DNA from 4 places in the Streptomyces sediminicola genome. Region 1 is predicted to be linked to each of the others. Evidence: riboswitches for the same ligand, from Rfam matches in the RefSeq annotation. Region 1 holds a riboswitch; each other region holds the start of a gene.

Region 1 (3,199 bases):
GAAGGTGACCGCGGTGCGGACGGTGGTGTCCAGCCGCTCCCAGTCGATGTCGTCGCCGCTCACGAAGGCGCCCAGGTTCACCGAGCCCAGGTTGCAGACCGCGCTCTCCCCGTCGCTGGTGACCTCCAGGATCTCCGTGCAGAGGTTGGAGGAGTGGATGACGTGGCCCGGTTCGGCGGTCTGGTTGGAGGTGCGGTTGGAGGTGTCCTTGAAGGTCATCCAGCCGTTGCCGGTCTGCGCCAGGGTGCGCATCATGCGGCCGTACAGCTCGCGGGCCGGCAGCGTCTTGCGGGCCAGGCCGGCCGCCTCCGCCGCGCGGTAGGCCGCGTCGAACTCCTCGCCGTACAGGTCCGGCAGCTCCGGCACGTCCGAGGGCGAGAACAGCGACCAGGTGCCGTCGGCGTCGACGCGCCGCATGAACTCGTCCGGGATCCAGTGCGCGAGGTTCAGGTTGTGGGTGCGGCGGGCGTCCTCGCCGGTGTTGTCCCGCAGCTCCAGGAACTCCTCGATGTCGGAGTGCCAGGTCTCCAGGTAGACCGCCGCCGCGCCCTTGCGCCGCCCGCCCTGGTTGACCGCGGCGACGGAGGCGTCGAGCGTCTTCAGGAAGGGGACGATGCCGTTGGAGTGCCCGTTGGTGCCGCGGATCAGCGAACCCCGGGAGCGGACGCGGGAGTAGGCGAGGCCGATGCCGCCGGCGTGCTTGGAGAGCCGGGCGACCTGGAGGTAGCGCTCGTAGATGGAGTCCAGCTCGTCCCTGGGGGCGTCCAGGAGGTAGCAGGACGACATCTGGGCGTGCCGGGTGCCGGAGTTGAAGAGGGTGGGGGAGGAGGGCAGGTAGTCGAGCCGGCTCATCAGCCCGTAGAGCGCGGCGACCTCGGCCACCGAGCGGTCCGAGTCGTCCGCGGCGAGACCGGCGGCGACGCGCAGCATGAAGTACTGGGGCGTCTCGACGACCTTGCGGGTGATCGGGTGCCGCAGCAGGTAGCGGCTGTGCAGGGTGCGCAGGCCGAAGTAGCCGAAGCGGTCGTCGGCGTCCGGGTCGACGAGCGCGTCCAGGCGCTCGGCGTGCAGCCGGACGAACGCGGCGGTGCGGTCCGCGATCAGCCCCTCGCGGTGACCGGTGGCGACCGACTCGGTGAAGGACGTGACGCCCTGGGAGGCCGCCTCGGCGCGGATGCCGAGGGTGAGCAGCCGGGCCGCCAGCCGGGAGTAGACCGGGTCCTCCGAGATCAGTCCGGCCGCCGCCTCCGTGGCGAGGTCCCGCAGCTCCGCCTCGTCGGCCCGCGCGGACCGGCCGCGCAGCGCGGCGGCGGCGACCCGGCCGGGGTCGGCGTCGGGGAGGTCGGCGGTCAGCGCGGTCAGGGTCCGCAGCAGCGCGGCACCGGGTCCGTCGGGTTCCGCGGACACGGGGGTCGCTGAGGCCGGATCGGCTGGCGCGATGGTCACGTGGGGCACTCCCTCGCTCGGCACGGGGCCTGGCGGAGGGCGGAGGCAGCTCACGAGCGCACGGGGGCGTCGCGTCCACCGGCCCATTCCACGAGGCCCGGACGTCATGGCACCCTGGCCGGACGGCCGGGGCGCACTGTCGGCAGGTCCTCGGACTGAAGCCTGTGCGGGCCACGCGAACACGCACAAGTACACCGTTGCGGGACAGTTCCGGATTCACACCGGATTCCCCTGCGGCGACAGCGAGCATGAGCATACATCTTGTGCCAGGCCCCGGGAGCACCCCCAGATGTTGTGTCAGGCTGGTATCGGAGGGGCGACGCGGGGTGAGTAGAGTGACCCCCGGACCGTGCGTCCGGGACACCCCCGGGCCCGCCGCCGGGCGGGCTTCGGACCGGGCCGACGGGCTTGCCCGGGCCCGGGCACGGGGCCTTCCGCGGGCGTCCGGCGGACGCGCCCGTACGGCCGTCGGCGCCCCGGGGACACGCCCGGCAGGCGCCCGTCCCCGCAGCACGGCGCCCCGGCACGCCGACCGCGTCGGGCCGGCACGCCGAACCGGCCCCGGAGGCGCCGGGCCGGTTCGCCGCGGACAACCCGAGGGGCCCGGCACGCCGAGCCGGCCCGCCCCGGGGCGTTCCGAAGGCCCCCCGACACGCCCGGCGGCCCTCGGCCCCGCCCTTCGTCTTGCCGTCAGCGTGTCGGTTCCGCCGTGGCCGGGGGCAGCTCCGCCTCGACGCCGGGATCGCCCACGTCCGCCGTGTAGTCGCCGGGGCGGGTCTCGTCGACGCCCTCGGGGGCACCCGCGGCCTTGAACAGGACCGTCGCCACCACGGTCACGAGGACGTTGAGCACGAACGCGGTGAGCCCGATGTAGCCGATCTCCCCGATGCCCGGGATCTCCTTCGCCGAGCCCCCGAAGTGCTTCTGCGTCGGCGAGGCCACCCCGTACGCGGCGACCGTGCCGTAGACCATGCCCACCGCCCATCCGGCGAGCAGCGCCCAGCGGTGGAACCAGCGGGTGAACAGGCCGCCGACCAGCGCCGGGAAGGTCTGCAGGATCCAGATGCCGCCGAGGAGCTGGAAGTTGATGGCGACCGTCTTGTCCATGCCCAGCACGAAGACCAGCGCGCCCACCTTCACCAGCAGCGACACCACCTTGGACACCCGCGTCTCCTGGTGCGGCGTGGCGTCCGGCCGGATGAAGTCCCGGTAGATGTTGCGGGTGAACAGGTTGGCCGCGGCGATGGACATGATGGCCGCCGGGACCAGCGCGCCGATGCCGATCGCCGCGAACGCCACGCCCGCGAACCAGTCCGGGAACATGTCCTCGAAGAGCTGCGGGATCGCCAGTTGCCCGTTGCTCACCCGGACCCCGGCGGCGATCGCCATGAAGCCGAGCAGGGCGAGCATGCCGAGCATCAGCGAGTACAGCGGCAGGATCGTGGTGTTGCGGCGGATCACCTCGCGGCTGCGCGAGGAGAGCGTCGCGGTGATCGAGTGCGGGTACATGAAGAGCGCGAGCGCCGAGCCGAGCGCCAGCGTGGCGTACGTCCACCGGCCCGCCTCGCCGGGTGCCAGCGCGCCCCGAGGCTGCCCGGTGGCCGGGTCGGTCTGCTCGAACGCCGCGCCCGCCTTGGCGAAGACGGCGTCGAAGCCGCCCAGCTTGACGGGGATGTAGATGATCGCCACCACGATCACCAGGTAGATCAGCGTGTCCTTGACGAAGGCGATCAGCGCGGGCGCCCGCAGCCCC
Region 2 (3,199 bases), 1.9 Mb from region 1:
CACCTTCTCGGGCTTCTGGCGCCACGAGGCGACCGCTCGGGCCGCCTGATCCCCGGCCTCCCTCACGTGCCGTCCTCCGCGCGGGCCGTGTCGTGCGGCGCGGTCAGGCAGCAGTCGCCGCAGGGGCGTCCCGCCGGGGCCCGGTAGTAGAGGCAGCAACTCCGGCGGCGGAAGGCGAGGTTCGCCCCGGCGAGCCGGCCCGTGCCGGTGAGCGGCGGCCTGCCGAGCAGGTCGGCCGTGAGGGCGGCGAGCACGCCACGGAGGCCGGGATGGGCGGCGAGCAGGGCGCGGGCCGCCTCGGCGAGCGCGGAGGCGGCGTTGCCGTCGAGCAGGCGGTGCGCGATGCGCGGGTGCGGCCCGGCGGCGAAGGCCCGGAGGTGGGCGTGGACTTGGCCGGCGAGCGCGCCGGCGGGGTCCGGGAGGGCGGCGGCGTGCCAGCCGGCGGCGCGGGGCAGGCGCAGCGCGGGCCCGTCGTCGGCGCGTTGCAGTGCGGTGAGGTCCGGGACGATGCCGTGGACCACGGTGCAGGCCAGGGCGGGCGACCACAGCCGGGCGACGTGTCCGAGGTGGGCGATGGAGAGGCCGACGCGGGGTTCCGGGGCGCGGTGGCGCTCGGCGACCGCGCGGGCCAGGTCGGCGAAGCCACGGGCGTAGGCGGCGCCCACGGGGTGCCAGCCCTCGGCGGGGCCGCCCACGGTGAGGGCGAAGAAGCCGCCGTACCGGGCGACGTCGGCCAGGGCGGCGGTCACGCTCGCCTCGTCGGCGCGGGCGGCGGCGGGCGGGGACGCGGACACGGCGCGGCCTCAACGGGCCGCGCGGCGCGGCGGCGTGAAGGCGTACAGGTCGAGGATCTCGGGGCGGTCCGCGATGCCGGGGCCGCCCGCGCGTATCCAGGCGAGGACGTCCTCGGTGGCGTACGGGTCGTTGACCAGGCCCAGCCAGACGGGGCGGGCGCCGGCCGCGCGGCCGGCGGCGGAGGGCTGGACCACGATGACGTTGGCCTGGTCGCAGACGTCCAGGCAGGTGGAGACGCGGACGGGGACCTCCGCGCGCAGGCGTGCGGTCTGTGCGGCGTGGTCGCCGCTCACCTTGGGCGTGCCGCAGCAGCAGTCCCGGCAGACGACGACCCGGCAGGGCGGGGCGCCGTAGGCGGTGGAGGGGGTCGTGCGGGAGGCGGAGTGGGCGGCGGGGGCCGCCTCGCCGGGTGACGCGGGCATGGCGCATCGGTCCTCTCCCCGGGGAGATCCGCCCCGGCGTCCGTGGAGGGGCGACCGCGTGAGTCTCCTGGCTCTCGGGTCGATGCTCGCCCCGGCCTTCCCGCCCGCGGGTGTGCGGGCCGTGGCCTCGAACGGGGTCCGCTCGCCGATCACAGTGGCGGGACCGCGCCGGATTTCCACCGGCTTCCTCGGTTCGCCGTCGCCTTGTCGCGGGCCATCCTCGCATCCGGTACGGCTCCGCGTCATCCGGATGGGCGAGCCGTACCGGCGGGACGGGACGGGCCGAGCACGGCGGGACCGTGGTCCGGCGTGGCTTCCGGCCCGGGGTGCCCTACCCGAACCCGCGCCCGGTTCCTTCCGCACACCGGCCCGCGGTGGTTCCCGGCCCGGCGCCCCTCGGGGCGCACGCCCGGACCGGCACGGCGCGGCAGACCAACCTCGGGGCGCACGCCCGGACCCCGCCCGGTTCCCGGCCCGGCACGGAAGTCCGGCCCTGGGGACGCACGCCCGGCCCGGTGCACGCGCCCCGCGCCACCCCACCCCGCCCCGCCCCGCCCCGCCCCGGGCACCCTCCCGACCGTCCCGGGGCTCACATCCCACGCCGGGGCGGGCTCGGGGAGGGAGCCCGTGCGGCACGGCGGTCAGGACCATGCCGCACGGGCGGTTCAGCGGGCCCGTGTGTTCCGCGGCGGGCCCGGTCCCGCTCAGGTGGCCGGACCGCCCCGCGTGGTGATCCGGGTGACGGCTTCGAGCGTCAGGGCACGGTCGTGCGGTTCCCGGTCCAGGGCCCGGTGCAGGGTCAGCCCCTCGATGAGGGCGTCGAGTTGGCGGGCCGTGTCCGGGTCGAAGTGCGCTTCCAGGCGGACCCGGCTGTGCCGCATCCAGGTGTGGGTGAGTTCGCGGTAGGAGGGGGAGCGGGCCGCGAGGGTGTACAGCTCCTGGGTGAGGACGAGGTCGCGCCTGCTGCCCTCCGACAGGGCGTGCACGAGGTCGGCCACCGCCTCGCGGGCATGGTCCTGGTCGGCGACGCCGTCGAGGTGGGCGTCGAAGACGGCGACGATGTGGTCGATGAACCTGCCGAACGCCTCCCGCAGCAACCGGTCCATGCCGTTGAAGTGGTACGTCATGGACCCCAGCGGCACCTGGGCGCGCTGGGCGATCCTCCGGTGGGAGACCCGCGCGATGCCCTCCTCGGCGATGAGGTCGAGGGTGGCGGCGATGATGCGTTCGCGGCGCTGGGGGTCGGTGTGTCCGGTGGCCACGGCAGCGGGCTCACAGGGTCCGGACGGTGCGGGCCGGGTTGCCGACGGCGACGACACCGGGCGGCACGTCCTTGGTGACGACCGCTCCGGCGCCCACGACGGAGTCGTCGCCGATGGTGACGCCGGGCAGCACGATGGCGCCGCCCCCGATCCACACGTTGTCGCCGATGACGATGGGCCGGGCGGCCTCCAGTTTGTCCCTGCGCGGCCCCGGCTCCAACGGATGGGTCGGTGTGAGCAGTTGGACGTTGGGCCCGATCTGGCAGTCCTCACCGATGGTGATGGCGGCGACGTCCAGCGCAGTCAACTGGTAGTTGACGAAGGTGCGGGCACCGATGCTGATGTGGGTGCCGTAGTCGACGTACAGGGGCGGCCGGACCTGGGCCTCCTCCCCCAGCGAGCCGAGGAGTTCGGCGAGCAGCGGCCGGGCGGCGTCCGCGTCCTCGGCGAAGGCGGCCTGGTAGCGGGCGGCCAGCCGTACCGCCCGCTGCTGCATGCGGGCGATCTCGGGGTCGTCGGCGAGGTAGAGGTCGCCCGCACGCATGCGTTCGAGCTGGGTGCGCGGGTCCCCGGCGAAGTGGTCCGTCGGCATGCGTACGACCGTACACCCGGGAGTGTACGTACGTACCCTCGCCGCGCGAGTCGTCCGCCGTGGGCTTTCCGGCCGACCCGCCCCGCTCCCCCCGTCATGGCCCCGGCCCGCCCCACCCGCGCCCGCCC
Region 3 (3,199 bases), 2.0 Mb from region 1:
CCGGTGGGCCCGCTCCGTTCCTCGCTCGGTCTGTCCGCGTTCACCAGCGGTACCAGCGCCCCCGGCGACCGCCGCTGCCCGCCGGGCGCACGAGGAAGCCCAGCAGCCACACCACGAGGACGATGACGGCGATCCACCACAACGCCTTGAGGGCGAAACCCGCACCGAAAAGAATCAGGGCCAGCAGAAGAACGAGAAGCAAGGGAACCATCTTTTATCCACCTCCGCTCCTTCGAGTGCCCGCACTTCGCGCCCATACGCCGGGAAATCACGGGACAAGGATCAGACGGCCCTTCACCTCACCGTCTTCCAGCCGCCGGTGGGCCCGTGCCGTCATCGACAGCGGCAGGCGGTCGGCGACGCGCGGGCGCCAGGGCGTCCCGCGCAGCAGGCGCACCACCTGCCGGGCGGCGCGGGCGAGGTCGTCGGTGGTGGCGTTGCTGAGGGCGAAGCCCACGATGCTCGCGTCCTTGGTGTAGAGCCGGCCGAGCGGCAACGGGGCCGCGGCGCCGCCCAGTCCGACCATGGCGACGAGCCGGCCGCGGGGCGCGAGCAGGTCGACGGCGTCGGCCGGGTCGGCCCGGCCGGAGGTGTCGAGGTGGACGTCGCAGCCGTCGGGCAGGGCCGCGCGCAGCCGTTCGCCCAGGCCGGGGGCGCGGTGGTCGAGGACCTCGGCGGCGCCGAGGGCGCGTACCGCGGCGGCGTCCTCGGCGCGTGCGGTGGCGATCACCCGGGCGCCGGCCGAGGCGGCGAGGGCCACGGCGGCGCCGCCGACGTTGCCGGCCCCGCCGCCGACGTACACGGTCTCCCCCGCCGTCAGCCGCCCGTGCCGGAAGAGCGCCAGCCAGGCCGACGCGGCCGGGTGGGCCGCCGCCACCAGGTGCTCGGGGTCGAGGTCGGGCGGTGCGGCGTAGAGCCGGTCGGCGGGGACCGTGGCGTACTCGGCGCAGGCGCCCTGCCGGCCGGCGTGGCCCAGGCTGTTGCACCACACCCGGTCCCCCGGCCGGAAGCCCACCGCGCCGCTCCCGGTGGCGGCCACCTCGCCGACGAGGTCGCGGCCGACGACGAACGGGAACGGCAGCGGGGTCGGGTAGGCCCCGGAGCGTACGAAGGTGTCCACGGGGTCGACGGCCACGGCCCGGACGCGGACCAGCACGTCGGTGGGCCCGACGGGCGGGACGGGCAGCGGCCCGTGACGGATGCCCTCCGCCGGGCCGACGGAGTCGATGTACGCGGCCCGCATCTGGGCGGGCACGGTTTCGGCCATGCTTCCTCCTCCGACGCCCCGCCCTCGCGGTCCACGCTCTCACGTACCCACCGGCGACGGCTCGCCTCCGTCCGCCGACCACGCCGATCCGGCCCCCGCGGCTGAGGGCTCGTGCGCTGTGCCCGCCGCCCCGGCGGCCGGCGGTGCGGGCCGAGCACCGCGCGGACGAGGGCGGTGTCGCCCGGTCCGCCCCTCCCGCCTCCGCCGCCGCTCCCGCCCGGCCCCGGAAGACGGTCGGCAGGCGGGGCGGCGGGTTCCCGGCCGGGAGCGGGAAATCGCGGTCCCGGCGCCTCGCCGTCACCTGAGGGAACGTAGGATCGTCGGGTCATCGCCGCGACGGGAGACAGGAAGCCGGTGTGAATCCGGCACGGTCCCGCCACTGTGACCGGGGAGTGCAACCCTTCGACATGCCACTGCGCGCCGCGCGGGAAGGCGGGGGGAACGTCGATCCGGGAGTCAGGACACTGGCCTGTCGCGGGCCCGTTCCGAGGAGCGCGGACTCCCCAGGAGGCTTCACGTGTATTCCGGCATGCCCCCTTCCCTGCGACCGCCGTCCCCCGCCAGGCGGCGCCGCCCGGCCCGCGCCGCCGGCGCACTCGCCCTGGCGGCCGTCCTGCTCACCGCGGGCTGCGGCACCTCCCCCGGCACCGGCGGGGACGCGAAGGCCACGGCGTCCGCTCCGGCGGGCTTCCCCGTGACCGTCGACAACTGCGGTGTCACGACCACGTACGACAGACCGCCGTCCCGCGCGGTCACCATCCACCAGCACCCGGCGGAACTGATGCTCTCCCTCGGGCTGAAGGACCGGATGGTGGGCACCGCCTTCCCCGACTCCGCCGTCCTGCCCGAACTGCGGGAGGACTTCGCGTCCGTCCCCGAACTGGCCAAGCGGGAGCCGTCCTTCGAGGCGATCCTGGAGGCGGAGCCCGACTTCGTCTACGGCGGTTACGGCAGCGCGTTCGCGGAGAAGGAGGGCCGCTCCCGCACGGCGTTCGCCGACGCCGGGATCGACACCCACCTCAATCGCGAGTACTGCGGCCGGGACAAGGTGACGATGGAGGACACCTACGAGGAGATCCGCACCATCGGCCGGATCTTCGGGGTGTCCGAACGCGCCGACCGTCTCGTCGCCGGCCTCCGCGCCCGCGTGGACGAGGCCGCCGCCGCGGTCCGGGACGCGCCCACCGTGCCCGTCTTCGTCTACGACAGCGGCGACAAGAGCGCCTTCACCGCCGGCGGCAAGGGCCTCGGCACCGACCTGATCCGGCTGGCCGGCGGGAAGAACGTCTTCTCCGACCTGGACGAGGTCTTCGGCGACGTCTCCTGGGAACAGGTGGTCGAGCGCCGGCCCGAGGTCATCGCCATCTACGACTACGCCGGTGCCGGCAGCGTCGAGCAGAAGAAGGAGTTCCTGCTGTCGCAGCCCGCGCTCGCGGACGTGCCCGCGGTGCGCGAGAAGCGGTTCGTGGTCCTGCCGCTGACCGCGACGCTCGTCGGGGTCCGCTCCGCGCACCTGGTCGAGGACCTGGCCCGCGGGCTGCACCCCGCGAGCTTCCGGTGACGGCTCCCGCCCCGCGGACCCCCACCACGGCCCCCGGGCCCGTCCGGCACCCCGGCCGGACGGGCCTGGCCGCGACGGTGGCGGTCCTCGTCGTGCTGCTGCTGGCCTCCCTGACGGCGGGGCTGGCGATCGGCTCGGTGCGGGTGCCGCCCGGCCAGGTCTGGGGCATCGTGACGCACGCGCTGGGCGCCGACTGGGGGGCGCCCGACTGGACGCGGGCCCGGGAGACGATCGTCCTCGACGTCCGGGCGCCGCGCGTGGTCCTCGGGGCCGTGACCGGCGCCGGGCTCGCGGTGGTGGGCACCGCCCTCCAGGCGCTGGTGCGCAATCCGCTGGCCGAGCCGTACCTGCTGGGCGTCTCCTCCGGGGCG
Region 4 (3,199 bases), 4.3 Mb from region 1:
CAGCAGCTCGCGGTGTTGCGGCGGGCCAACCTGGTGGTGTCGCGCAAGGCGGGCTCGACCGTGTACTACTCGCTGACCAGTCCGCACATCGCCGAACTGCTCGCGGTGGCCCGCACCATCCTGTCCGGGGTGCTGGCCGGGCAGGCCGAGTTGCTGGCGGACCTGCGCACGGACACCGGGGCGAAACCGCCGTCCTGACCGCTGCGGGGCATACCGGGCACCGTCGCACCGTAAAATCGTGCTTCCACCAGGCAGTTGAGTGAAGGAGACACGAGGCCGGCATGTTCGACGCGCTGAAGAACCTCAAGGACAAGGACGCCCTGAAGAACCTGAAGGAGAAGGCCGAGGAGGTCGCCGGCACGCACGGCGACAAGATCTCGGACGGACTGGAGAAGGTCGGCGAGTTCGTCGACGGCAAGACCCGCGGCAAGCACAGCGACAAGATCGACACGGCGGTCGACAAGGCGCAGGACTTCGTCGGGAAGCTGGGCGACAAGGACGAGAAGGGCGACAAGGACGGCAAGGACGAGAAGAAGTCCTGACCGGCCGCTCCCCCGTCGCGCCGCTCCCGCTCCCGGGCCCGAGGGCTGTTCGGAGGTCCGGGAGGAGGCGGTGCGGCGGGCGGGGCGTCCGGCGTGCGGGTCGGGTGCGGGCGCGGCCCGCAGGTCCTTCCGGGAGACCTTGCCGACACCGGTCCGCGGGAACTCGGTCACGAACGCGACGCGGTCGGGCACCTCGTACGCGGCCGGCCCCCGTTCGTGGACGAAGCGTGTGATCGCCACCGGCCGGGGCCGTTCGGCGCCGGAGCGCAGGATGACGTAGGCGCAGGTGCGTTCGCCGAGGTGGGGGGCGGGTTCGAGGTGGTCCGGTGGCCGCGCCGGCGACGGCCCCCGCCTGAACGCGGGGCGGACCGCCCCCGCCGGGCGGGGTCGCGGGCCCGGCGGCGAGAGCCGCGGCGCCCGTCCCGGGCGGCGGCGTGCGACCGTCCCGCGACCCGGTGGCGTGGATCCGCCCGGCCGTCGCGGCGTCCCGCCGGGGAACCGTCTGCCGCGCCGGGGCGGGGGCCGCACCGCACCTTCCGCACGACGCCGTGGGGCGGCACCGGTGCCCGGCGGGTGTCCACGCCGCCATCCGCATGGCGGACGTGTCGCCCGCCCAAGGGCGTGGGCGTCTAGGGTGGGCGGTGCAGCTGGTTCGCCCCGTCCGCCAGGCGGGATGCGTCGCAAGAGGGAACCCGGTGGGAATCCGGGACTGCCCCGCAGCGGTGAGCGGGAACGACCGCCGTCATGAGCACTGGGCCGAAGGGCCTGGGAAGCGACGGTCAGTAGGTGTCCTCCTCGGTGACCGAGAAGGACGTGCCCGCGAGTCCGAAGACCTGCCACCTGCCCGAGCGCGCACCCCGCGCGCCCGGACATCCCGGTGACCTCGAGGGCGGGTCGGCGTACACACCAGACGGACGAGCGCGGCGGACCGGCGTGCTGTCGTCCCGTCCGGTCCGTCACCCCTTCGCGCACTCGTCCCGTCGCCGGGACCTCAGGGATCCATCTCGCGAAGGAGATCTCCGTGACCACCGAGTCCGCAGCCGCGGCAGCACGGGCCACCGTGTACGGCTACCCCCGTCAGGGCCCGAACCGGGAACTGAAGAAGGCGGTCGAGGGCTACTGGAAGGGCCGCGTCGGCGCCGACGCCCTCCACGCCACCGCCGCCGCACTGCGCCGCGACAACCGGCGGCGACTCGCCGAGGCCGGCATCCACGAGGTGCCCACCGGCGACTTCTCGTACTACGACCACGTGCTCGACACCACCGTCATGGTCGGTGCCGTGCCGGAACGGCACCGTGCCGCCGTCGCCGCCGACCCGCTGGACGGCTACTTCGCCATGGCCCGCGGCACCCAGGAGGTGGCGCCGCTGGAGATGACCAAGTGGTTCGACACGAACTACCACTACCTGGTGCCCGAACTGGGCCCCGACACCGTGTTCACCGCCGACTCCTCCCGGCAGGTCGCCGAGGTGCGCGAGGCCCTCGCGCAGGGCCTCGCCCCCCGGCCGGTCCTGGTCGGACCGGTCACCTACCTGCTGCTCGCCAAGCCCGCGCCCGGCGTCGCCGAGGGGTTCGACCCGCTCACCCTGCTGGACCGGCTGCTGCCCGTCTACGCCGAGGTGCTGGCCGACCTGCGCGCGGCGGGCGCCGCGTGGGCCCAGCTCGACGAACCCGCCCTGGTCCAGGACCGCACGCCGGCCGAACTGAACGCGGCCGGGCGGGCCTACCGCGACCTCGGCGGACGGGAGGACCGGCCCCGGCTGCTGGTCGCCTCCTACTTCGACCGGCTCGGGGACGCGCTGCCGGTGCTGGCGAAGGCGCCGGTCGAGGGGCTGGCGCTGGACTTCGCCGAGGCCGCCGCGGGCAACCTGGACGATCTCGCCGCCGTGGGCGGGCTGCCGGGCAAGCGGCTCGTCGCGGGCGTCGTCGACGGCCGCAACGTGTGGGTCAACGACCTCGCCCGCTCACTGACCACTCTCGGCACGCTGCTGGGCCTGGCCGGCCGGGTCGACGTCTCCGCCTCCTGCTCCCTGCTGCACGTGCCGCTGGACACCGCCGACGAGCGGGACATCGATCCGCAGATCCTGCGCTGGCTCGCCTTCGCCCGGCAGAAGACCGCCGAGATCGTCACCCTGGCCCGCGGCCTCGCCCACGGCACCGACGCCATCGCCGCCGAACTCGCCGCCAACCGGGCCGACCTGGCCTCCCGCGCCGACTCGCCGATCACCCGGGACCCGGCGGTGCGCGCCCGCGCCGCGGCCGTGACCGACGCCGACGGGCGCCGCTGCCTGCCCTACGCGGAGCGGACCGCCGCCCAGCGCGCCCGCCTCGGCCTGCCGCTGCTGCCGACCACGACGATCGGCTCGTTCCCGCAGACCACGCAGGTGCGGACGGCCCGCGCCGACCTGCGGGCCGGGCGGATCGGCCGGCCCGAGTACGAGGAGCGGATGCGGACCGAGGTGCGGGAGGTCGTCTCGTTCCAGGAGAAGGCCGGTATCGACGTGCTGGTGCACGGCGAACCCGAGCGCAACGACATGGTGCAGTACTTCGCCGAGCGGCTCACCGGCTACCTGGCGACCCGCAACGGCTGGGTCCAGTCGTACGGCACCCGGTACGTGCGCCCGCCGGTGCTGGCCGGTGACATCGCGCGCCCCGCGC

The links. A riboswitch is a leader RNA that binds a small molecule or an ion and turns the genes downstream of it on or off. The one in region 1 is predicted to bind cobalamin.
Positions count from the first base shown of each region.
Region 2: another riboswitch for cobalamin. It lies ahead of VM636_RS02140 ((2Fe-2S) ferredoxin domain-containing protein); the one in region 1 lies ahead of VM636_RS10025 (ribonucleoside-diphosphate reductase subunit alpha).
Region 3: another riboswitch for cobalamin. It lies ahead of VM636_RS01330 (ABC transporter substrate-binding protein); the one in region 1 lies ahead of VM636_RS10025 (ribonucleoside-diphosphate reductase subunit alpha).
Region 4: another riboswitch for cobalamin. It lies ahead of metE (5-methyltetrahydropteroyltriglutamate--homocysteine S-methyltransferase); the one in region 1 lies ahead of VM636_RS10025 (ribonucleoside-diphosphate reductase subunit alpha).

Region 1 is NZ_CP144555.1:2,324,367-2,327,565, reverse strand. Features, by position in the region: gene VM636_RS10025 (ribonucleoside-diphosphate reductase subunit alpha) at 1-1,446, opposite strand, end outside; cobalamin riboswitch at 1,570-1,709, opposite strand; gene VM636_RS10020 (sodium:solute symporter family protein) at 2,137-3,199, opposite strand, start outside.
Region 2 is NZ_CP144555.1:463,195-466,393, forward strand. Features, by position in the region: gene VM636_RS02130 (siderophore-interacting protein) at 1-49, shown strand, start outside; gene VM636_RS02135 ((2Fe-2S)-binding protein) at 63-794, opposite strand; gene VM636_RS02140 ((2Fe-2S) ferredoxin domain-containing protein) at 804-1,217, opposite strand; cobalamin riboswitch at 1,278-1,407, opposite strand; gene VM636_RS02145 (TetR family transcriptional regulator) at 1,922-2,479, opposite strand; gene VM636_RS02150 (sugar O-acetyltransferase) at 2,490-3,071, opposite strand.
Region 3 is NZ_CP144555.1:278,103-281,301, forward strand. Features, by position in the region: gene VM636_RS01320 (hypothetical protein) at 41-211, opposite strand; gene VM636_RS01325 (zinc-binding dehydrogenase) at 269-1,267, opposite strand; cobalamin riboswitch at 1,564-1,755, shown strand; gene VM636_RS01330 (ABC transporter substrate-binding protein) at 1,797-2,828, shown strand; gene VM636_RS01335 (iron ABC transporter permease) at 2,825-3,199, shown strand, end outside.
Region 4 is NZ_CP144555.1:6,629,639-6,632,837, reverse strand. Features, by position in the region: gene VM636_RS29210 (metalloregulator ArsR/SmtB family transcription factor) at 1-198, shown strand, start outside; gene VM636_RS29205 (antitoxin) at 282-542, shown strand; partial or broken gene entE (2,3-dihydroxybenzoate-AMP ligase) at 654-857, opposite strand; cobalamin riboswitch at 1,191-1,381, shown strand; gene metE (5-methyltetrahydropteroyltriglutamate--homocysteine S-methyltransferase) at 1,564-3,199, shown strand, end outside.